3 linked regions of the Urbifossiella limnaea genome follow. The protein of the gene in region 1 binds, or shares a complex with, the protein of each later gene. Links are inferred from orthologs where the notes say so. Each region holds a gene or a part of one and is shown in the gene's direction. Other genes may lie near its edges. The genes, in order: ETAA1_RS21205, rny and pnp.

Region 1 (7,466 bases):
GACCGCGACCCCGGCACCCGCGCGAACGGCCCCGGCTGGCGGCTCCGGGTCGTCCCCAACCGCTACCCGGCCGTCGAACCCGACGCGCCGGCGGTCGGGCGGCACGAGGTCGTCATCGCCTGCCCGGAGCACGTGACGCGCGCCGCGGAGTTGCCGCGCGGGGCGTACCGCGGCCTGTTCCGGGCTTACCGCGAGCGGATCCGCGCCCACGCCGCCGACCCGCGGCTCGGCTACACGCTGGCGTTCAAGAACGTCGGCGCCGCGGCGGGGGCGTCACTGGCGCACGCCCACGCGCAGCTCGTCGCCACGCCCTTCGTGCCGCCGGTCGTCGCCGAGGAACTGACTCGCTCCGAGGAGCACCACGCCCGCACGGGGCGGTGCGTGTTCTGCGAGCTGATCGCCACCGAAGCCTCGGGGCCGCGGCGAATCTGCGAGACGGCCGGGGTCCTGGCCGTGACGGCGTTCGCGCCGCGGTTCGCGTACGAGGTGTGGGTGCTGCCGAAGGCCCACGCCGCCCGGTTCGAGACGACCGCGGACGCCGACGTGGGCGAACTTGCGGGCGTCGTGCGGCGGGTGGTACAGGCGCAGGACGCGGTGCTCGGGCCGGTGGCGTTCAACTGGGTGCTGCACACGGCGCCGCTGCGGTCGGCCGAGTTGCCGCATTACCACTGGCACCTGGAGATTCTCCCGCGGACCGCGACGCCGGCCGGGCTCGAGTGGGGCGGCGGGTGCTTCGTGACGACCGTGGCCCCGGAGGAGGCCGCGGGGCAGCTGCGCGGGCACGTCTAGGGCCGTTCTCGTACACCAACCGCATGCGCATCGGCATCTTCGGCGGCACGTTCGACCCCGTCCACATGGGGCACCTCATCCTGGCCGAGCAGTGCCGCGACCAGGCGGGGCTCGACGAGGTGTGGTTCCTGCCGAGCTACCACCCGCCGCACAAGGCCGCGGCCGCGGTCACGCGGTTCGAGCAGCGGTGCGACATGCTCGAACTCGCCGTCGCCGGCCACCCGGCGTTCCGCATCGAGCGGATCGAGAAGGAACTCCCCCCGCCGAGCTACACGGCCGAGACGCTGGCCGAGCTCCGCCGCCGCCACCCCGGCGCGGAATTCGCTCTGCTCATGGGTTCGGACGGCCTCCCCGACCTGCCCGGGTGGTACGAGCCGCAGCGGGTCATCGAACTGGCGAGCCTCGTGGTAGTACCCCGGCCGGGGGTCATGCTCTGGACCGCCGACCGGTTGGCGAAGGCGTTGAACGTCACGACCGACGCGGTCCGGCTCCGCTACGTGGCGTGCCCGATGATCGAGATCGCGAGCCGGGAGCTGCGGCGGGCCGTGACGGACGGCCTGAGCGTCCGCTACCTCGTGCCGCGGGCGGTCGAAGAGTACCTCCGCGACCGGAAGCTTTACGCCCGGTGACGCGATGCCGCTGGCCGACACCCACGTCCACCTCCTCGCCGGCCTCGACGACGGCCCCGCGTCGATGTCCGAAGCCGTGGCCATGTGCCGCTTCCTGGTCGCCGAAGGGGCCGGGCTCGCCACGGCGCTGGCGCACCAGAACCCCGACTACCCCGAGAACACGCCGGAGCGGCTCCGGGCAGCTGCGGTGGCGCTCGCGGCCGAGCTTCAGCGCAAGAAGGTGAAGCTGGCGGTTCGCCCGACTGGCGAGGTGATGCTCGGCCCGGACACGCTCGCCGACTGGCACGCCGGCCGGCTCCTCACGGTCGGCGACACCGGGGCGTACCTGCTGGTGGAGATGCCGCACCGCGATTTCGTGGACGTGCTGCCGCTGGCCGCGGCCGTGGCGCCGACGCGGCTCGTGATCGCGCACGCCGAGCGCTACACGCCGCTGCTGTTCGACCCGCCGCGGGCGGCGGCGTGGGTCGCGGCGGGGTGCCTGCTACAGGTGACGGCGTCGGCGCTGGCCGACCCGTGGGACGACGACATGGCCGGCGGGCTGCGCGAATGGGCCGACGCCGGGATGATTCACCTCATCGGCTCGGACGGGCACGGCATCGACCGCCGTCGACCGCTGCTGGCCGAGGGGTATCGGGCGCTGCGGGGGTTGGCCGGCCGCGCGGCGGCGCGACGCGCCGGCGAGGAGTGGGGCGCCGCGGTGCTGCGCGGGTCGGCGCTGCCGGTGCCGATGCCGGCGGTGCGGCGGTCGTGGTTCGCGCGGGTGCTGGGTGCGTAAGGCGCCGTTCGTAGAATCCCCCCACCGCTCCCTCTCCCGACCCCCGCCCGCGCCGCCGACCGCGGCCGCGGCGGGGCCGTGGAGTACACCCCGTGGTCAACCGCGACGAACTCGTCGTCAAGTCGCTCGGCCCGTGCCGGGTCGAGTCGCCGATGCTCCACCTCCTCAAGCCGCGCGAGCGGAGCTACTACAACGTCGACCCCGCCGACCGCGTCCTGTTCGACGACACCGCCTCCGCCCTCGCCCGCCGCGGCAGTTCGCCCGACGACATCCCCGGCTTCGAGCCGGCCGGCCCGCGGCCCGAGATCTACTTCGACCCGTCCAAGACGCACGCCGGCATCGTCACCTGCGGCGGCCTCTGCCCCGGGTTCAACGACGTGATCCGGGCGCTCGTCATGGAACTCCACTTCCTCTACGGCGTCCGCCGCATCAGCGGGTTCTGCAACGGGTACCAGGGGTTCATCCCCAAGTACAAGCGGCCGGTCGTGGACCTGACGCCGCAGTCGGTCAGCCAGATCAACGAGGCCGGCGGCACCATCCTCGGCACGTCCCGCGGCGAGCAGAACGCCGGCGAGATCGTGGACTGCCTGGAGCGGATGGGGGTGAACGTGCTGTTCGTGGTCGGCGGCGACGGCACCCTCCGCGGGGCGCAGGCCATCAGCCGCGAGGTCGAGGCCCGGGGGCGGAAGATCGCCGTCGTCGGCATACCCAAGACGATCGACAACGACATCTGCTTCATCGACCAGAGCTTCGGCTTCCAGACGGCGTTCTCCGTCGCCGCGGACTCGATCCACTCGGCGCACGCGGAGGCGAAGGCGTCGCCGAACGGCATCGGCCTGGTGAAGCTGATGGGCCGGCACTCGGGGTTCATCGCCTGCTACGCGGCCCTCGCCCGCAACGACGCCAACTTCGTGCTCATCCCCGAGGTGCCGTTCCGGCTCGACGGGGAGAACGGCTTCCTGGCCGCGCTGCGGCGCCGCGTGCAGCGGAGCGGGCACGCGGTCGTGGTGGTGGCCGAGGGGGCCGGGCAGGAGCTGATGGAGTCGGCGACCGGCGCCGACGCCTCCGGGAACGCGAAGCTGGGCGACGTCGGCGTCTTCCTGCGGAAGCGGATCACCGAGGACTTCGCGGCGGCGAACCTGGAACTGAACCTCAAGTACATCGACCCGAGCTACTCGATCCGGAGCGTGAAGGCGAACTCGTTCGACGCCGTGTACTGCCTGCGGCTGGCGCACAACGCCGTTCACGCGGCGATGGCGGGGCGGACGGAGGTGGTGGTGAGCCGGTGGCACGGCCGGTTCGTGCTGCTGCCGATCCCGCTGGCGGTGCGCGACCGGCACACGGTCGACCCGAACGGCGACCTGTGGATGAGCGTGCTGGAATCGACCGGCCAGCCGGCGGCGTTCGGATGAAGTCGGGCGGGAATCGAATGTCAGACCCGCGCCGGGCGTCTGTATGTCCGCACGGGGCCGGGCGGGCTAGAATCGCCCTCACCGGCCCCCACGCCCTGCCGCCTCTCCGGCGGGCGGGGCCGGACCGTGGCACCCTGGAGGATGATGTGATGCGCGTGATGCTGTCGCTGGCGGCGGTTGTCGGGCTGGCCCTCACCGGCGCCAAGGCCGACGACGTGAAGTCGGGCCCGGGCAAGAAGATCGGCGGCGCCTTCAACGTGAAGGCGTTCACCGGCGAGAAGGCCGGCGAGACCCTCTGCTACGTCTGCAAGTTCTCCGCCGACCAGACCCCGGCCGCCGTCCTGATCTTCACCCAGAAGGCCGACGAGAACGTCGCCAAGCTGGTCCAGGCCGTGGACGCCGTCCAGAAGACCAACGCCAAGCTCGGCACCTGCGTCATCGGCATCGGCGGGGTCACCGGGTCGGACCTGGAGAAGCTCCAGACCACCCACAAGCTGACCGCCCCGCTGACCGTGGCCACCGACACCGACGGCCCGGGCGCGTACAAGCTGAACAAGAGCGCCGCCGTCACCGTGCTGGTCTACAAGCGCGGCGGCGAGATCACCCAGAGCTACGGGTTCAGCGACACGAAGTCGGCCGTCGCCAAGGCCGCCGACATCGCCGCCGCCGCCCGCACCGCCGTCGAGTGAGTGATCGAGTGACGGCGTGTTAACCACAGAGTCACAGAGGGCACAGAGAGGAAGACAGAAGGCCGAGGGAAGACAATTGCAGCAATTGTTCGATCTCGGCCTTTCGTCTTCTCTCTGTGTTCTCTGTGACTCTGTGGTTAATCTTGTTTCCCACCCTTTGGAGGCCGCATGTCCCGCCTCGCCGCCCTGCTGCCGCTCGCGGCCCTCGCCTCCGCCGCAATCGCCCAGCCCGTCGCCGCCCCCCGCCCGCTCGACATCAGCCCGAAGCCCGTCGCCACCGACCCCGCCGTGCGGATCGACTACGACATCGTCTACGTCCGCATGCCGCGCAAGGGCGACGCCGTCGGCACCAGCTGGGCGGAGATCGCCAACCCCACGTACACCGACCCCGGCGCCGACCTCATGCTCCTCCACCCGGACGGCACCGAGGAGGTGCTCGTGCCCGGCGGGAAAGGGGCCGTCACCGACCCGGTGATCTCGTTCGACGGCGAGTGGGTCTATTACGCCCTCTTCCACGACCTCGCCGGCGGCAGCCACACGCAGGGGCCGCCCGCGGGTGCGGACATCTACAAGCTCCACCTGAAGACGCGCGAGAGCCGCCGCCTCACGACGCAGACGTTCACGCCGAACCTCGGCGCGGGGGCGTGGTCGAAGGACTTCCGCACCGCCGAGCCCGCCAAGAACTCGATCCCATACGGCGTGTTCAACCTCGGCCCGTGCCCGCTGCCGGGCGGGAAGGTGATGTTCACGAGCAACCGCAACGCCTTCAAGCCGCCGAAGCGGCTGCCGCACCTGATGCAGCTCTTCGTGATGGACGACGACGGCACGAACGTCGAGTGCGTCGGCCACCTCAACCTCGGCGGGGCGCTCCACCCCACGGTGCTGCAGGACGGCCGGGTGATGTTCAGCAGTCTGGAGAGTCAGGGGCTACGGCACTCGATCCTGTGGGGGCTGTGGACGATCCACCCGGACGGCACGAACTGGGGACCGATGGTGTCGGCGTTCAACCCGGGGCCGAACCCGACCGCGTACCACTTCCAGACGCAGCTGAGCGACGGCCGCGTGGTCGCCGAGGAGTACTACAACCAGACGAGCAACGGGTTCGGGTCGCTGGTCGTGTTCCCGCCGGGGCCGCCGGCCGGGCAGCCGCCGTTCGGGCCGGGCTACGCCGACGACCCGCGCAACCCCGCGCTGCAACATGGCCGCGAGGGCGCCACGCCCCGCACCCGCCGCCTGCCGTTCAGCCCGGTCGGCATCGCGTCGCTGACGCGATTCGCCCGCGCCGACGAAGGCCCGGCCGACTTCGCCTCCGGTGCAATGGCCCCGGCCCCGATCCCCGGTACGATCCGGCCGCGCCAGCAGCCCACCGGCCCGCGCGTCGGCAAGGTGACGCACCCGTCGGCGGCGCCGAAGAACCACTTGTTGCTGGCGTGGTCGCCCGGCCCGGTGAACGGCGGGTACACGGTCCACGTCCCCGCGGTGGACAGCGGCATTTACCTGCTGAAGGACGGCAAGGCGATTGACGAGCCGGGCCGGCTGCTCAAGATCAAGGACGACCCGCGCTACAACGAGCACTGGCCGCGGGCCGTCGTGCCGTACTCCGCCGTCCACGGTGTCAAGGAGCCGGCCCGGCTGCCCACGCTCGCCAACGACGGCAAGCTGTCGAAGCACCTGCCGGCGGGGACGCCGTTCGGGCTGGTCGGCACGTCCAGCCTACTCAAGCGCGAGAGCTACCCGAACGGCGTCGTGAAGGGCGTGACCGCGGCCGCGCCCGACGCCACCGGCTACGCCGACCTGGGGGCGTTCAACTCCGCCGAGCTGCCGTCGGGGAACTGGTTCAACCAGGGGGCCGACGCCGGACGGTACAGCAACGCCGACGTTCACGCCGTGCGGATCCTCATGATGGAGCCGATGACCGACCGGCCCGTCGGCCCCGCGAGCGGCCGCACGTTCCGCAGCCACGCCACGGAGCGCCTTCGCATCCTGGGCGAAATCCCGGTCCGCAAGTTCACCGACGGCAAGGAGCCGCTGGACCCCGACGGCAACCCGGACACCAGCTTCCTGGCCAGGATTCCGGCCGACGTGGGGTTTACGTTCCAGACCATCGACCGGCACGGCATGGTGCTGAACATGGCCCAGACGTGGCACCAGGTGCGGCCCGGCGAGATCCGCAACGACTGCGGCGGGTGCCACGCCCACAGCCAGAAGCCGACGCTGTTCGAGACGACGGCCGCGGCCCGGCCCGACTACGACGTGTTCGACCTGACCCGCGGCACGCCGCTGGTCACCACCCGGGCGAACGATTCGTCCGGCAAGCGCTGGGACGACAAGGCCGAGACCGGTCTGAAGACCGCGGCCGGCGTCGTGGACGTGGAGTACTTCCGCGACATCAAGCCGATCCTCGACCGCAGCTGCGCCGCGTGCCACACGTCGAAGGCCGGCAAGGCCGCGGGAAACCTCGTGCTCGACGACGCCAGGACGGTGAACCTGCCGGACTGCGACGACGTGCCCGGCACGTACTACCGGCTGGCGATGGACGGGGCGGCGCGGTTCGGCCACAAGCCGCTAACGGAGTCGTGGCGGCTGCCGAACGCGTCGCGGTACGTGCGGATGTTCCAGTCGCGCCGCAGCCTGCTGGCGTGGAAGGTGTTCGGCCGGCGGCTCGACGGCTGGAGCAACGACGACTTCCCGACCGAGACGGAGCCCGGCAACGCGCGCACGTTGAGCCTGAAGGGCGAGCCGGTGACGAACACCGTGGCGAACCGCAACCGCGCCGACCTGGACTACGTCGGCAGCGTCATGCCGCCGCCCGACGCGGTGAAGGCGGGGAAGGTGAAGGGTCTTACCGACGAGGACCGGCTGACGCTGGTCCGCTGGATCGACCTGGGGTGCCCGATCGACCTGGACCGCAAGGGCCGCGGCTGGCTCGCCGACGACCAGCGGCCGACGCTGACCGTGGCCCAGCCGCGGGCCGGGGCGAACCCCCCGCTGACGCGGCTGCTGATCGGCGCGCACGACACCGTCGGGCTGGACGCGACCGGGTTCACCGTAACTGCCGACGTGGCGATCGACGGGTCGGCGGCGGGGACGAACCTGGCACCGCGGTTCCGCCCCGCGGGGCCGGGCGTGTGGGAACTCCCCCTGGCCGCGCCGCTGACTACGCCGCGTGCGG
Region 2 (7,452 bases), 1.5 Mb from region 1 along the record:
CCAACACAGCGTGTCCCAGTCGGCCCGGAGCCGGTCGTCCGCGTTGCCCCAGACCACACACGTAACCGCGTCCGGGGCGGATCGCAGGGTCACCATTCCACCCGGAGTGCCGACGCGGAGTTCCTTCCAGCCCGGTTCCGGCACCTCGTCCGGGAACGCCGGGAGCCCATCAATCATCTTCACGGACACCACCACGCCGACCCGAGCGAGTTGCCCGCAAACGGCGTCCCACCCAGGGACGCCGCCGGGGGCGAAGCGGACGGAGCGTTGCATTCCCATTGCGCCGGTCCGGTGTCATTTGCCGAGGAGGATTTCTTCGAGCCGCTTCTTCTGCTCGGGGGTCAGGACGGCCTTCACCTCCTTGTCGCGCGCTGCTTTCAGCTCACGAATCTTGGCGTCGAGCTTGTCGATCTCGGTGTTGTACTTCGCCTGCACTTCGTAAACCTGCTGCTTCTGCGTGTCTGTGAGGCCCAGCTTGCCGTAGTTCTGCGGCAGGAACCCCTTGGCCTTCGGGGCCGGGTCGGCCTTCTTCGTGTCCTTCTTGGCGTCTTGAGCGACCGACCCGCCGCCGGCGACGAGCACCGCGGTCACAACGGCCGGGAGCAACACACGGAACACGGGCACACCTCGGGGTGATGGTGACGGCCCCCGTCGGAGCCGATAAGCGATAGTTATTTGTGATCGACCGCAGACGTGTCCGCAAGCGAAAAAGCCGCTCGAACTCGGGGGCGACGAGTTCGAGCGGCCGGTGAGCTGATGGCGGTTCAGTTCTTGCCCGGCACGCCTTGCACTTCGCCGGGCGGCCGGCTGACGGCGGCGAGCTTGAAGGGCGGGACCACGTTCGCCCCCGCGGTCACCGTTACGGTCAGCTTCGAGTGGACGGGGCCGTACCAGCCGAGCAGGCGGTCGGTCATGTCCTCCTCTTCACCCTCACCGGCCGGCTCGGGCCAGTCGAGTACGACCTGGTACCCGCCTTCCGCGGCACCGTCGTTCGTGCCGAACGTGGACAGCTCGAACGAGCCGTCCGGCCCGGTCACGCCGTGCGGGTTCATCGGAATCTGCGGCACCACCGGTGCGCTCGTCGGGATGAAGTACACCTTCACGCCCTGGGCCGGCTTGCCGTCGTACAGCACCTGCCCCCGAACCGGGTGGACCGTCACCGGCGGCTCGGCGGCGGAGCACCCCGCAACCACGACAAGCATCGTTCCCGTCAGCACGCGCATCACGTCCGCTCCGGTCAGTTGTCGAGGGGAACCACGTCGTTGCCCGACCGCGTCAGGAACTTCACAAACAGCCGCATGTCCATGCTCTCGCGGATGAACCGCACGGACCCGTCGCCGAACACGTGCATCGCCCCGCCCACGTGGAACGAGTACACCTCGTTCCCGTTGTGGCAGTTGGTGTGACACGGACCGGGGGACGCCGTGTTCGTCTTCGACACGGCGCCGTGGGTGATGTACTCGTTGTCGTGGTCCGCCCACCCGCCATCGAGCCCGCCGAGGGCGGCGGTCATGGTCGGGCCGGTCCACCGGTCGGGGCGGCCGGCACATTCCGACAGGAGCACGGTGTTCGACGTGCCGTCGCGGATCTCGGGGATGCTGAACATCTGGTGCGTGTTGGCGGTGACCACCTGGAGGATGCCGTTCCGGTTCACCGTCACGTCCGCGAGCCCGGCGCCTTCCAGGGCCGAGCCGTAGGCGTTGTTGGGCGCGTAGTCGCCGGAGGCGATGTTGATCGTCCGCGTGCCGCCGCCCGCCCCCGTGGGGATGGACACGGACCGCGAGAACACCCGCGACCCGCCCGGCGTGGACGGGCACGACATGACCTTGAGTTGCGTGGCACGAGCCGTGTCGTTGGCGGCAGCGGCCCAGTCCTCGTTCAGGTTGTACTGCTGGAACAGCGGCCCCTGCTCGATGTGCGGCAGGAGGAACACCGACCACGCGTGCCGGACGCCGTTCCGGGTCACACCCATCTTCGTGAAGATCGGTCCGACGGTGCCCGTGTTCGGCGCCCGCAGCGCGCCCGCCGGGAAGTGCCCGACGGTGGACTGGAAGTTGTGCAGCCCGAGGCCGAGCTGCTTCATGTTGTTCTGGCACGCACTCCGGGCCGCGGCCTCGCGCACCTTCTGGACCGCCGGCAGCAGCAGCCCGATGAGGATGGCGATGATGGCGATCACGACCAGCAGTTCGATCAGCGTGAACGCCCGAGATTGGCGGGTGTATCGGATCACGGAAGGGACCTCGTGTGTGACGAGTGTGGGGGGTGGGTTTCGGGGCGGGTTAGAAGTCGGTCGTGATGACCTGGCCGTCGCCGATGAGGCACACCCGCATCCAGTTCGCGGCGTCGGCCGTGTACCGCATCGACCGCACGGACCCGTCGGCCATCACGGCGTTGAACACGCCCGGGTGCGAGCCGCCGAACCGGACCGACCAGAACGTCGACGACGCCGAGGTCGGGTGCTTGTCGTCGGGCTCCGGCACGGCCTCGCCGAACCGCTGGTGGTCCTGGTCCCATCCCGAGTTGTTCCACACCTCGTTGTCCCCGCCCGCAGAGCCGAGCACGGAGAAATGCACCTGCTTCTCCGCCACCATCACCGTGTTCGAGGTGCCGTCGGTGATGTCGGTCAGCGTCCGCCGCTGCTCCACCGGGGCCGTCGGCGACATCGTGGTGCCGGGGGCGCGCCACTGGCGGACGAACACGCCCTCGGTGCCGTTCCCGGCCATGTTGCGGCCGCCGTTCCCGGCGTAGTCGCACCGCCCGCCGTTGGAGTACAGCACCGGCTGGCGGCGCGACGGGCAGTAGTAGATCTTGATGGCCGTCTGCGCGACCTGGGTGTTCCCCGCGGCGGTCTCGGGGAGGTTGAACACGTTCTGCTGCTCGATGTACGGCGTGAGCTGGAACATCCACGTCCAGCCGACGCGCGACGTGGCGTTGCAGCAGCTCTGGTTCGGCCCGTCGGACCCGGCCGTCGGGAACTCGCGGAGCCCGTCGTGGTGGGCGTGCATGCCCAGGCCGATCTGCTTCAGGTTGTTCGAGCAGGTGCTCCGCGCGGCGGCCTCGCGGACCTTCTGGACGGCCGGCAGGAGCAGCCCGATCAAGATGGCAATGATCGCGATGACGACCAGCAACTCGATGAGTGTGAACGCATGATGTTTCGCCTGACGCACGTGCAGCCCTCAGCATATCCGGTCGCGGGCGACTCCCGCACGTCAGAGATACTTGCCCCGGCGGGCTCCCAAAAGGTGGGCAACAGCCCTTTCAACGAACCTTCACGGGGCCGTCACAGAACTCGCCCCGGTGGCCAAAAAAGAGCCGGTTGTGGCGCGTCCGTGGCCGTTGCCAGAGCCGGCGAAGCCGGTTGCGAACGGATTCGCACGTCCGCATAATGCCAACATCCCGCCCCCCACGGACGACCGGGCGGGTTCCGGCCGGCCGTTGTGCCGACCGGCCGCCCGGACGGCGGCTTGCATACCCGACCTCACCCGCGACAGACCCCCGCCCGATCGGCCCGGCCGACACGCGGGAAGGACCGTTCCCATGGAACCCGAACTCGCCGCCGGGCTGGCCGCCGGAGCGGCCGCCGCCGGCGCCGCGCTCACGTATGTCACCGTCCGCACCCTCGGCCGCGGCCCGTCGCTGTCCGTGATGGAAGCCGCCCGCCTGCAAGAGGAAACGCGTCAGGCCGAGAACCGGGCGCGAGAGCTGGTCGAGCGGGGCCGGCAGGAGGCCGACGGCATCGTCCGCGAGGCCGAGGCGCGGGCGCGCGACGAGGCCGGCCGGCGCCGCGACGAGCTGACGCGCGAGCTGGACCAGGCCCGCGGCGAGGTGCGCGAGCTGGAGCGCCGCGCCGAGAAGCGGGAGGACGCCGCGGAGCAGAAGGCCCGCGAGCTGGCCCGCAAGGAGCGGCAACTCGAATCGGTGCAGAAAAAGCTCTCCGAGCGCAAGGAGCGCCTCCAGGAGAAGGCCAAGCAACTGGACGATCTTGCCACCGAGCAGACGCGCACGCTTCAGCAGCTGAGTGGCATGTCACGCGAGGAGGCGGAGCGGATGCTGCTCGACCGGCTCGACCGCGAGCTGGCCGAGGAGGCCGCCGCCCGCATCCGCCAGCACGAGGAGCGGATCCGCCAGCAGGCCGAGGCGAAGGCCCGCGAGGTGCTCGCCACGGCCATCCAGCGCTTCGCCGCCGACCACACCGCCGACACGACCGTGAGCACGGTGGACATCCCGTCCGACGACATCAAGGGCCGCATCATCGGCCGCGAGGGGCGGAACATCCGGGCCTTCGAGAAGGCCACCGGCGTGGACGTGATCGTGGACGACACGCCCGGCGTGGTGATCGTGTCGGCGTTCGACAACGTCCGCCGCGAGACGGCCCGGCTCGCCCTGGCCAAGCTCATCGCCGACGGCCGCATCCACCCGACGCGGATCGAAGAGGTGGTGACCGAGACGCAGGCCGAGATGGAGAAGCACGTCACCGAGACCGGCCGGGCCGCGGTCATTGAGGCGGACGTTCCCGAGCCGCACGAGAAGCTGCTGCACCTGCTCGGCCGCCTCAAGTTCCGCACGAGCTACAGCCAGAACGTCCTCCAGCACTCGCTGGAAGTCGCCCACCTGTGCGGACTGATGGCCGGCGAACTCGGCCTGAACCCGCAGCTGGCACGTCGCTGCGGGTTACTGCACGACGTGGGGAAGGCAGCCGACCACGAGATGGAGGGCGGCCACCCGAAGGTCGGCGCCGAGCTCGCCCGCCGCTACGGCGAGACGAGCAAGGAGGTGCTGCACGCCATCGTAGGCCACCACGACGACGTGACGGTGGACAACATTTACACGGTGCTGGTGGCGGCCGCAGACGCGATCAGCGCCAGCCGCCCGGGGGCGCGGCGGGAGTCGTTGGAAAAGTACGTGAAGCGGCTGGAGAATCTGGAGGCGGTGGCGATGGGTTTCCCGGTGGTCGAGCACGCCTACGCGATCCAGGCCGGCCGCGAGCTCCGCGTCATCGCCAACGCCGGGCAAACGACGGACGCCGAGGCGGTGAAGCTGTCGCGCGACATCGCCCGCGCCATCGAGCAGCAGTTGGACTACCCCGGCGAGATCCGCGTGACCGTGATCCGCGAGACGCGGGCCGTCGAGGTGGCGAAGTAAACTCTGACGTGGGGCTGGCTTGCAGCGGGCCTCACGTCGGGCGGCGTCGTTATCATATACTTTTGTGTCATTGACTCAATTCGTGCCTCGACCCCCTGGGGGGGTGCCGTACACACAATGAACCCGGCCCGAATGTTCGCCGACTCACCCCTTGTCGAACAGCGCCGCGACGAAGGCGTCGGGGTCGAACGGCTCCAGGTCGTCGAGCCCCTCGCCGACGCCGACGTACTTCACCGGCAGGCCGAGCTTCTGCTTGATGGCGAAGACCGCCCCGCCCTTCGCCGAGCCGTCGAGCTTCGACAGGATGATGCCGCTGCACTTCACGGACTTCGAGAACTGCTCGGCCTGCACAACGGCGTTCTGCCCGTTCGAGGCGTCGAGCACGAGCAGCACCTCGTGCGGCGCCCCGGGTATCTGCCGGCTCACCACGGTGTGAATCTTTTCCAGCTCCTTCATCAGGTGCGTCTGCGTGTGGAGCCGGCCGGCGGTGTCGACGACGAGCACGTCGTACCCGCGGGCCTTGGCCGCCTCGCAGGCGTCGTGCGCGACCGCCGCCGGCTGCACATTCTGGCCTTGCTTGATGATGTCGCAGCCGATGCGGCCGGCCCACACCGTCAGTTGCTCGATGGCCGCGGCGCGGAAGGTGTCGCACGCGGCCACGGCCACGTTCTTGCCGTCCTTCTTGAGCCTGTTGGCGAGCTTGGCGATCGACGTGGTCTTGCCCGAGCCGTTGACGCCCGCGACCATCACGATCGTCGGCCCGGACGCGGCGTAGGCCAGTCCGGGCGAGTCGGAGGCGAGCAGGTCGCGGAGTTGCTTGCGGACGAACGCCGACACCTCCTCGCCGACCTCCTTGTCGCGGAAGCCCTGGCGGACGCGGTCGATGATCGTCGCGGTTGCGGTCGTACCCAGGTCGGCGCGGTACAGCTGCTTCTCGAGTTCGTCGAGAAACGCCTGATCGACCTTCCCCTTGCGGCGGAGCACGTCGAGGACGCCGCCGAACACGCCGGCCGTCTTGGCGAGCCCGCGCTTGAACCAGCCGAACACCATGTCGCCCCCCGTTGCGGCCGCGTACCAGGCGGTATTCTACGGCCGCGGCCGCGGGCCGCAGCCCCCGTTGACCGGGGCGGGTGGTCGGCCTATCATCCTCCCTTACCGCCGGTCGTAGTGCCTGTAACGGTCGTGCGACCCGCCCCGCGGAACGGAGCCCGGCATGAGTACCGAGTCGCCGACGACCCCCCCGCCGCCCGCGGAAACGACCACGCCGGGGGCTGCCATCAAGGCGGCCTGGCAGAGGTTCACCCGCGGCGAACTCGTGTCGTACCGCGTGATGGCCATCTTGCTGATCCTGATCGTGGGCGTCGGCGTGCTGTGGTTCATGAACTTCCAGGGGAATGTGGCCGGCTCGCGGCAGTGGCTCGACCTGGAACTGGCCTCCACCACGGAAGACCTGGAAAAGGTCATCAGCGACTACCCGGGCACGGCCCCGGCCAAAGTTGCCGAGTTCCACCTGGCCCGCATCCGCCTCGCCCCGGAGGGGATCGACAAGCTCGTCACCGGCGACCCCCAGGAGCGGGCGAAAGCACTCGCCGCCATCGAACAGGCGAAGGAGTCGCTGTCGAAGATGGCACCTGAACTGAAGGATTCGCCGGTCCTGCTAGCCGAGTGCTACCTGGGCCTGGCGAAGGCCGAGCTGGCGCTGGTGGGCATCACACAGGAAGGGCGGATCGACACGTTCCGAGGCGACCCGCGCGAGGCCGCCCAGTACCTCGAAAAGCTCGCGGAGGTGGCCAAGGATTCGCCGTGGGGCGAGGAGGCGAAGAAGCTCGCGGCCGAGCTGAGGGCGCCTGGCGGAGCCACGACGCAGGACATCCAGCGGGTGCAGACCGACCTGTACAACATGCTCCGCTTCCCCGCCCGTCCGGGTGGCGGCATGTTCGGCCCTGGTGGGATGCCGTTCGGCCCCGGCGGCGGGATGCCGTTCGGCCCGGGTAGCAGCCCGTTCGGCCCGATCTCCGGCCTGCCCGGCGGCGGCCCCGTGGCCCCGCTCCCGCCGGGGCACCCGCCGCTCACGCCGTGACCGAAGAACCGGAGTCGGACACAAGCGGCGGGGGGCTTCGGCCCCCCGCGTCGCGTTTGCGGATCACCTCATGACCCCCGCCGCGGACGACGACGACCGGATCGACGCCGCCCCCGCCGAGCCGATCCCGGCGCGGACGCGAGAGCCACTCGACCTGGTCGCGCAGATCAAGCAGGAGGGGATGCGGCTCGACCTGTACCTGCACATCCACATGCAGGCCTACAGCAGGT
Region 3 (7,539 bases), 3.5 Mb from region 1 along the record:
GCCGGCCGGGTTCTAACGGTCGCACCGGTCGCGGCCGCAGTCCGGTCTCAAAGCCCACCCGTTGCGACGGGCGGGCTTCATGTATTCGCACCTTCCGGCGCCCCGGCGCCAACTCCTTCCGGCGGTCCCGACGCCCCGACCGGTCGCGCCGCCGCTGCCGGTTGCCTCTTTCGCTCCCGCGTGGTTTGCCCCCGGCCGAAGCGGCGCGCACGATTGCGCATCGGCAGAGGAACGCCGCGGCCCACGGTCCCTTCGAGGCCGTGGCGGCCGAGCGCTGCCCCTGGGACGGCCGGAACGGACTCCCGGCCCCCGACGGATCGAGGTTCCCGTCCCGCGCCCGTGCCGCACCGCGAAGGAGGTTCCCGTGTCCCGTCGTCTCGTGATGTTCGGCCTCTTGGCCGTTTCCGCGCTGTCCACCGGCTGCTTTCCGTGCGTCCACAAGCGGATGGCCTGCCGCTGGCAGCTCCACCACGGCATCGGCTGTGGCCCCGTGTGCGCGCCCGCTTGCGGCCCGGTCTGTAACGCCACGCCCGCCTTCCGGATCCCGAGCCCGGTCGTGGGTATGCCAGTCGCCGGTGTCCCGATCGGCGCCCCCGGATGTTCGACTTGCACGACCGGCGTCGATGCCGGTCCGATGGGCTACGCGATGCCGGTCGCCGGCCCCGGCTACGTCGGCGCCCCGCCGATCATCGGCCCGGCGATGCCGCTCGGCGCCCCGCGGATCGAAGCGCCGATGACCAACGGCGCCCCGAAGAACTGAGCCGCCTCGAGCGGGTACAATGCCACCCCGGGTTCCGCCCGGGGTGGCGTCGTTTCGTGGGGGTGCGTCATGCCCGACCCCGCCGTCCGCGTCGAGGTCCGCCCCGACCGCGTGGCCGTGCTGACGATCGACCAGCCTGGCGCGAAGGTGAACGTCCTCACGGTGGCGCTGTGGGACGAACTCGAAGTCGCACTCGACGCGCTGCCGCCCGACCTGGCGGGTTTGGTGATCGCCAGCGGCAAGCCCGGCTGTTTCATCGCCGGCGCCGACCTGAAACTGCTGGCTGACGCGACGCCCGGCGACCCGGCCGTGAAGGCGTTTATCGAGCAGGGTCTGCGCGTACTGGCGAAGCTGGAGGCGCTGCCATTCCCGACGTGCGCCGCGATCGACGGCGTGGCCCTCGGCGGCGGGCTGGAGTTGGCGCTGGCGTGTGACCTGCGTGTCATGTCGGCGGACCAGAAATACCGAATCGGGGTTCCCGAGGTGAACCTGGGATTGATCCCGGGGTGGGGAGGCACTCAACGCCTGCCGCGGCTCATTGGTCTCGCCCGCGCGCTCCCGCTACTCGTCGAAGGGAGGCAGCTTGATCTCTTCGAGGCGATCAGCGCCGGCGTCGTCACTTTCGTCGAGGTTCCCAGCGACTTCCGCGGTGAGACGCTAGACGAGATCGCAAGGTTCGTCGGGACACTCCCGCGGCCGTTCCACCGGAAGCAGCACGACTCGTTCCCTGACGCCGCCAAGCCCCCGCCGCCACCTCTCGACGCATCGACGGCCGCTCGGGAGGTCTACCGGGTTGCCACCGATGGCCTCCGACTACCGCTCGCCGACGGCATCAAACTCGAAACCGAGGCGTTCCTGCGGCTGGCCGGGTCGGACGAGTCGCGGGGGAAGATCGCCGCGTTCTTCGCCGCGCGGAAGCGGTAGCGGCGCGGAATTCCCCCCTTGCCGCGCCCCCGCCCGCGCCTACACTCTCTCAATTGTGAACCAGGCGTCACTTTTGTCGTTTCGTCACTGTTGGCAGGAGTGCGACGCGTCGGAATAGCGGAGGCCGGGAGCGATGGCGATCACGAAGGAAGCGAAGACCGAACTCATCAGCCAGTACCGGCGCGCCGAGCAAGACAGCGGCTCGCCGGAAGTGCAGGTCGCGCTGCTCACCGCCCGGATCACGTACCTGACCGAGCACATGCGGGCGCACAAGAAGGACTTCTCCAGCCGTCGCGGGCTGCTGAAGCTGGTCAGCCAGCGGGCCGACCTGCTCAAGTACCTCCGCGAGACGGACCGCGAGAAGTACCTCGCCCTCATCGCCCGGCTCGGCCTGCGGAAGTAACCCGCCGGCCCAGGGAATCGGTCCGCCATCCTCCCGCTCGCGGCCGCCGGGGACGCCCCGGGGCCGCCGGACGAACGTCGTCCGACCCCGCACCGCCGCACGCACCCTGCCGGTCATCCGAAAGGGATCACCGTGCCGGTCAGTCACGCATCCGTCGAGCTCCCCATCGGGGGCGGAACTCTCGTCCTCGAAACCGGGAAGCTCGCCAAGCAGGCCCACGGGGCCGTCACCGTCCGTTACGGCGACTCCGTCGTCCTTGTCGCCGTGGTCGAGGGGAACGTCATCCCCGGCCGCGACTTCTTTCCCCTCCAGGTGGAGTACCGCGAGCGCACCTACGCCGCCGGTAAGTTCCCCGGCGGGTTCATCAAGCGCGAGACGCGCCCCTCCACCAAGGAGACGCTCACCTCCCGCCTCATCGACCGCCCCACCCGGCCGCTCTTCCCCGTCGGCTACGTCAACGAAGTCCAGATCCACTGCACTGTCATCTCGGCCGACCCCGAGAACGACACCGACGTGCTCGCCCTCATCGGCGCCAGCGCCGCCCTGCACGTCAGCCACATCCCGTTCCTCAAGCCGCATGCCGGTGTCCGCATCGGCCGCGTGGACGGCCAGCTGGTCGTGCTGCCGACGTTCCAGCAGATGGAGACGAGCGAGCTCGACCTGATCGTCGCCGGCACGGAAGACGCTATCGTCATGATCGAGGGGTTCGCCCGCGAGCTGCCCGAGCAGGAGGCCGGCGACGCCATCGCCGAGGCGCAGCGGCAGTGCAAGCTCATCATCGGCGCCATCCACGAGCTGCGCGAGAAGGCCGGGCTCGGCAAGAAGGTGCTCCCCGAGGCGCCGCCGGCCGACGAACTGGCCGAGGCCATCTACAAGAAGCACGGCGCCGAGTTCCGCACCCGTTACCTGACGACTGGCAAGAAGGCCCGCAACGACGCGCTCGACCAGTTCAAGACGGCGCTCAAGGCCGAGTACGCTCCCGAAGGCGCCACCGACGCCAAGTACACGGCGGCCCAGGTGTCGGCCGCCGTGTCGGCGATCCGCGAGCGGGTGTTCCGCGAGATCACCCTGAGCGGCACCCGCATCGACGGCCGCGCGCCGAAGGACTTGCGCGCCATCAGCAGTGAAGTCAGCGTGCTGCCGCGGACGCACGGCACGGCCGTGTTCCAGCGCGGCGAGACGCAGGCGCTCGTCGTCGCCACCCTCGGCACCGTCGGCGACGAGCAGCGCGTCGAGGGCATCCAGGAGGAGTACTCGAAGAAGTTCTGGCTCGACTACAACTTCCCGTCGTACTCGGTCGGCGAGTGCAAGCCGATCCGCGGGCCGGGCCGCCGCGAGATCGGCCACGGCATGCTGGCCGAGCGGTCGCTCAAGGCCGTCATCCCGCCGGCGACGCGGTTCCCGTACACGATCCGCCTCGTCAGCGAGATTCTGGAGTCGAACGGCTCCAGCTCGATGGCGTCGGTGTGCGGCGGGACGCTGGCGATGATGGACGCCGGCGTGCCGATCAAGCGGCCGGTCGCCGGCATCTCGATCGGCCTGGTGATGGAGAAGGACCAGCACGTCCTCATCACCGACATCCAGGGCGACGAGGACCACTACGGCGACATGGACTTCAAGATCGCCGGCACCCAGAAGGGCGTCACCGGCATCCAGCTCGACATCAAGCTGGACGGCATCCCCGAGGACATCGTGCGCGGGGCGCTGGAGCAAGGCCGCGAGGCCCGGTTGCAGATCCTCAAGACGATGCTGGGCGCGCTGCCGGCGCCGCGGAAGGAGATCAGCCCGTTCGCCCCGCGGATCGTGTCGCTGAAGATCAACCCCGAGCTGATCGGCAAGCTGATCGGCCCCGGCGGCAAGATGATCCGCTCGATCCAGGAGGAGACCGGCGCCAAGATCGACGTGGAGGACGACGGCACCGTCGCCATCTCCGGCCTGAACGCCGAGGGCGTGGAGGACGCCAAGCGCCGCGTCGAGGCGCTGTGCGCCGAGGTGAAGGTGGGCGCGGTGTACGACGGGAAGGTGATCTCGATCAAGGACTTCGGGGCGTTCGTCGAGATCGCCCCGGGCCGCGACGGGCTGTGCCACATCTCGGAGCTGGCCCCCGGGTTCGTCAGCCGGGTGGACGAGGTGGTGAAGATCGGCGACCGCATCCAGGTGAAGGTCATCTCGATCGACGACCAGGACCGGGTGAAGCTGAGCCGCAAGGCGCTGATGGACCCGCTGCCCGAGGGCGAGGGCGGCGGCGAGCGCCCGCCGCGCGAGGAGCGCGGCGGTGGTGACCGTGGGGGCGACCGCGGCGGCGACCGCCGCGGGGGTGGCGGCGGACGGGGCCGCGGCCCGCGCCGCGACTAACCGGCAACTCCAAGGAAGCCCACCCGTCGCAACGGGTGGGCTTCTTTCGTTTCTGTCAGTTCGCCGGAGGGGCGATCACCGCCGGCAACTCCTTCAGCACGCAGGCCATCTTGTCCGGGCCGGGCACGGCCTTCTTCACCAGCACCGTCTTCACCAGCGGCAGCGGCGGGCACGGGCCGTCGCAGCCGCTCAGCCCGCAGCAGCGCTTCAGAATCGCCAGCGGCGAGTAGTCCGCGGCGCAGTACTCCTTGCACACGCTGGTGTACGCCGTCTTCGTCGTCTTCTGCGGCTCGTAAATGCACACCTTGACGCCGACCGCCTGCGCGGCGTGGTCGGGCGGCGGTTGCGCGCCCGAGAGGCCCACGGCCGCCATCAGCGCGGCCAGTGTCGCGATCCATCGCATGGCGGTACTCCGGGGTCAGAAGTAGTACTGGGCGAACATCGAGAACCCGTGCACCCGGCCCCCGTTGTTCGGGGCCGGCACGATGCGGTCGGCGTTGAGGTAGACGAACTGCATCTTGGTGTTGTCGTTCAGATACCAGTTCACGGCAGCCTCGTGCTGGGCCAGCTCGCCGCCGGTGATGCCGTTCGCGTTCAGGTCGAGGTACGAGTACCGGTAGCCCACCTGCCACGCCCCGGTGCCCCAGTGGTGCCGGCCGTCTTCGCCCTTCACGAGGAAGGCGTTCTCCCGCACCTTGATCCGGTCGTACATGCCGTTGCGGCGGTCGTACCCGCGGTGCTCGCCGGTCAGGATGTAGCTGGCCTCCACGTACCCGCCCCAGAACATCGGGGTCCCCACGTTCTGCCCCGGCGCCAGGCCGTTGCCGCCGTACAGCGAGCGGGCGTTGCTCACGTAGCTGAACCCGGCCTCGGCCTGCACCGAGAACGGCCCGGCGATCGCCAGGAACTCCGGCCCCAGCGTGCTCACCCCGTCGGTCAGCAGGAACCCGGTGTCCACGAACCGGTTCGTGTTCGACCCGAGGAAATTGGTGGCGCCGATGCCGGTGCCGTCGCGGAGGTTCGGCCGGGCGCGGAACCGCGTCACGTTCTGGGTGTCGCCGAACGTGCTCCCGGTGCCGCCGGGGAGGATCGACCGGCCGAGGTCGCCGCTCCGGTACTGGTACGACCCGCCGAGGTGGAGAACGCCCGCCCCGTCGCCCTCGTAGATCGGCGTGCCCGTCAGGCGGAACGTGCCGGCGTAGTTCCCGTTGCCGAAGTCGTCGGTCCCGAACTGCACCGGCTGGACGCGGTGGAACATCGCCTGGAACGCCACGTTTTGCTCCTGGAAGTTGTTCATGTAGAACACGCCCGGGCCGAACAGGTTGTACAGCGAGTCGGACAGCGGCGACCGCTCGATGAACGTGAGGTGGTAGTCGCTCCCCATCATTTCCAACCCCTGCGGGATCTTGTGCTGGCCGACCCGCAGGGCGCCCCAGTAGTCGTCTCGCGACCCGACCCACATGTGGTCGAATACGACGAAGTTTAGCTGCTCGAAGTTCACCTCCAGCACGTACTCAAACGTCTCGTATGCTACGCCGTCGGACCGCAGCCGGACGCGGCGGAAGAACATGCCGTCGTCGAGCGGGCCGACCCCGCCGCCCGCGCCCTGCTGGGGCACGCCGCCGTTGCCCGGTGGGGGGCCGCGGAGGCCGAACGGCTGGGCGAAGAACACGCTCTGGAACTGGAACCGCCCGCCGAAGTGGAACTTCCAGTCGTTGTCGGGGGTGGCGAACCACAGCCCGTTGTCCCAGTACGCACGCAGGTTCAGCTCGCTGCCGACCTCGTGGCCCTTCTCCGCCGCGGCCCTCTTCTTGGCGTCGTCGGCTTGCTTTTGCTTGGCGTCGCGCTCCTTCAGCGCGGCGTCCACGATCCCCCGGACGGCCTTCTCGTCGAGAGGACCGGGGTTGACCACGTCGTTGAGGCGGTCCACGGCGGTCGGCGCCGGAACCGGTAGGTCGGGGAGGCTGGGCTGCTTCGCCGTCAGTCGGGGCGCAACCAGGAGGAGGGCCGCTCCCGCGAGCGTGAGAGAAAAGCGGTTCATGCGTTCCCCTGCGGGCGCGGCCGGGTAGCGGGATACCGGTCGTGCCGAAAATACAGAGTACTCATCGGCCAAATCGGGCCGAAACGTGAAGAAATCCTCAAGCCCACGACGCCGCCCGATGACACGCGACGGTCGTCATTCCCGGAACCAATATCACACCCCTCATGCCGCCCCACGCCACACGCCCCCTCCGCCGCGTCCTCGTCGTCGCACTACTGGTGCTCGGCCCGGCCGCCCGCGGCGCGGAACCGGTGCCGGACGCGCTCCGCGCCGAACTGAAGCTCGCGCCGTTCTACCAGCGCCACGCCGACGCCGGCGGCCTCCCCGTCGTCGGCTCCGCAAAGGTCAGCGACCACGCCCTCGCGGAAGCCGCGTGGGTCGTCGGCAAGATGCTCGGCGACCGTCCCGACGTGCTCAAGGCCATGCGGGCGAACCGCGTCCGCGTCGCGGTCATGGCGGCGACCGAGTACACGACCGACCTGCCCGAGCACGCGAACATGAAGCCGAAGCTGTACTGGGACCGCCGCGCCCGCGGCCTCGGGGCCACGCGGTCGAACCCGGTCGTCAGCTGCGGCGAGGAGAACCTCCTCGGCCACCAGGGCGACCCGTACCCGGCCGAGAACATCTTCGTCCACGAGTTCGCCCACGCGATCCACGGCACCGGCCTCTCCACGACGGACCCGACGTTCGACCGCCGGCTACGGGCGGCGTATCAGGCGGCCCGCGACCGCGGCCTGTGGAAGAACACGTACGCGGCGACGAACGCCGGCGAGTACTGGGCGGAGGGCGTGCAGTGCTGGTTCGACGACAACGCCCCGCCGGACGCGCTCCACAACGACGTGCGCACCCGCGCCGGGTTGAAGGAGTACGACGCGGGGCTCGCCGGGCTGTGCCGCGAGGTGTTCGGCGACGGTCCGTGGCGCTACCGCCGCCCCGCCGCCCGCCCGCCCGAGGAACGCGCCCACCTGCCGGGCTACGACCGCGCCAAGCTGCCCCGCTTCGAGTGGCGCAAGGTACCCGTCGGCGACGCCGCGAAGGTGACGGTGCAGACCGCGG

What was found.
Region 2: ETAA1_RS21205 (region 1) and rny share a complex: the UniProt entries of both Bacillus subtilis proteins name them as parts of the possible RNA degradosome complex. The link is inferred for Urbifossiella limnaea from one-to-one orthologs.
Region 3: ETAA1_RS21205 (region 1) and pnp share a complex: the UniProt entries of both Bacillus subtilis proteins name them as parts of the possible RNA degradosome complex. The link is inferred for Urbifossiella limnaea from one-to-one orthologs.

What each region holds. Positions count from the first base shown.
Region 1 is NZ_CP036273.1:5,204,483-5,211,948, reverse strand. The notes cover bases 1,577-4,445. They hold ETAA1_RS21205 (ATP-dependent 6-phosphofructokinase), read left to right. Parts: upstream 1,577-2,285; coding sequence 2,286-3,605; downstream 3,606-4,445. Other genes in these bases: ETAA1_RS21200 (hypothetical protein), read left to right, coding at 3,755-4,294; ETAA1_RS21210 (CpsB/CapC family capsule biosynthesis tyrosine phosphatase), read left to right, coding at 1,577-2,193. In the rest of the region: ETAA1_RS21220 (galactose-1-phosphate uridylyltransferase), read left to right, coding at 1-789; nadD (nicotinate (nicotinamide) nucleotide adenylyltransferase), read left to right, coding at 813-1,418; more of ETAA1_RS21210, read left to right, coding at 1,423-1,576; ETAA1_RS21195 (HzsA-related protein), read left to right, coding at 4,463-7,466. UniProt on the Bacillus subtilis protein: Catalyzes the phosphorylation of D-fructose 6-phosphate to fructose 1,6-bisphosphate by ATP, the first committing step of glycolysis.
Region 2 is NZ_CP036273.1:3,675,083-3,682,534, reverse strand. The notes cover bases 2,985-5,839. They hold rny (ribonuclease Y), read left to right. Parts: upstream 2,985-3,537; coding sequence 3,538-5,142; downstream 5,143-5,839. Other genes in these bases: ftsY (signal recognition particle-docking protein FtsY), read right to left, coding at 5,287-5,839; ETAA1_RS15085 (DUF1559 domain-containing protein), read right to left, coding at 2,985-3,167. Outside these bases: ETAA1_RS15105 (hypothetical protein), read right to left, coding at 1-273; ETAA1_RS15100 (hypothetical protein), read right to left, coding at 295-618; ETAA1_RS15095 (DUF4198 domain-containing protein), read right to left, coding at 765-1,223; ETAA1_RS15090 (DUF1559 domain-containing protein), read right to left, coding at 1,238-2,230; more of ETAA1_RS15085, read right to left, coding at 2,280-2,984; more of ftsY, read right to left, coding at 5,840-6,192; ETAA1_RS31950 (tetratricopeptide repeat protein), read left to right, coding at 6,356-7,222; ETAA1_RS15065 (RluA family pseudouridine synthase), read left to right, coding at 7,293-7,452. UniProt on the Bacillus subtilis protein: Endoribonuclease that initiates mRNA decay. Initiates the decay of all SAM-dependent riboswitches, such as yitJ riboswitch. Involved in processing of the gapA operon mRNA, it cleaves between cggR and gapA.
Region 3 is NZ_CP036273.1:1,694,260-1,701,798, forward strand. Bases 1,889-4,830 are described here. They hold pnp (polyribonucleotide nucleotidyltransferase), read left to right. Parts: upstream 1,889-2,219; coding sequence 2,220-4,442; downstream 4,443-4,830. Other genes in these bases: rpsO (30S ribosomal protein S15), read left to right, coding at 1,889-2,087; ETAA1_RS06775 (hypothetical protein), read right to left, coding at 4,498-4,830. Outside these bases: ETAA1_RS31590 (hypothetical protein), read left to right, coding at 1-16; ETAA1_RS06755 (hypothetical protein), read left to right, coding at 365-760; ETAA1_RS06760 (enoyl-CoA hydratase-related protein), read left to right, coding at 830-1,684; more of rpsO, read left to right, coding at 1,818-1,888; more of ETAA1_RS06775, read right to left, coding at 4,831-4,845; ETAA1_RS06780 (OprO/OprP family phosphate-selective porin), read right to left, coding at 4,861-6,483; ETAA1_RS06785 (hypothetical protein), read left to right, coding at 6,648-7,539. UniProt on the Bacillus subtilis protein: Involved in mRNA degradation. Catalyzes the phosphorolysis of single-stranded polyribonucleotides processively in the 3'- to 5'-direction. Necessary for competence development in Bacillus subtilis.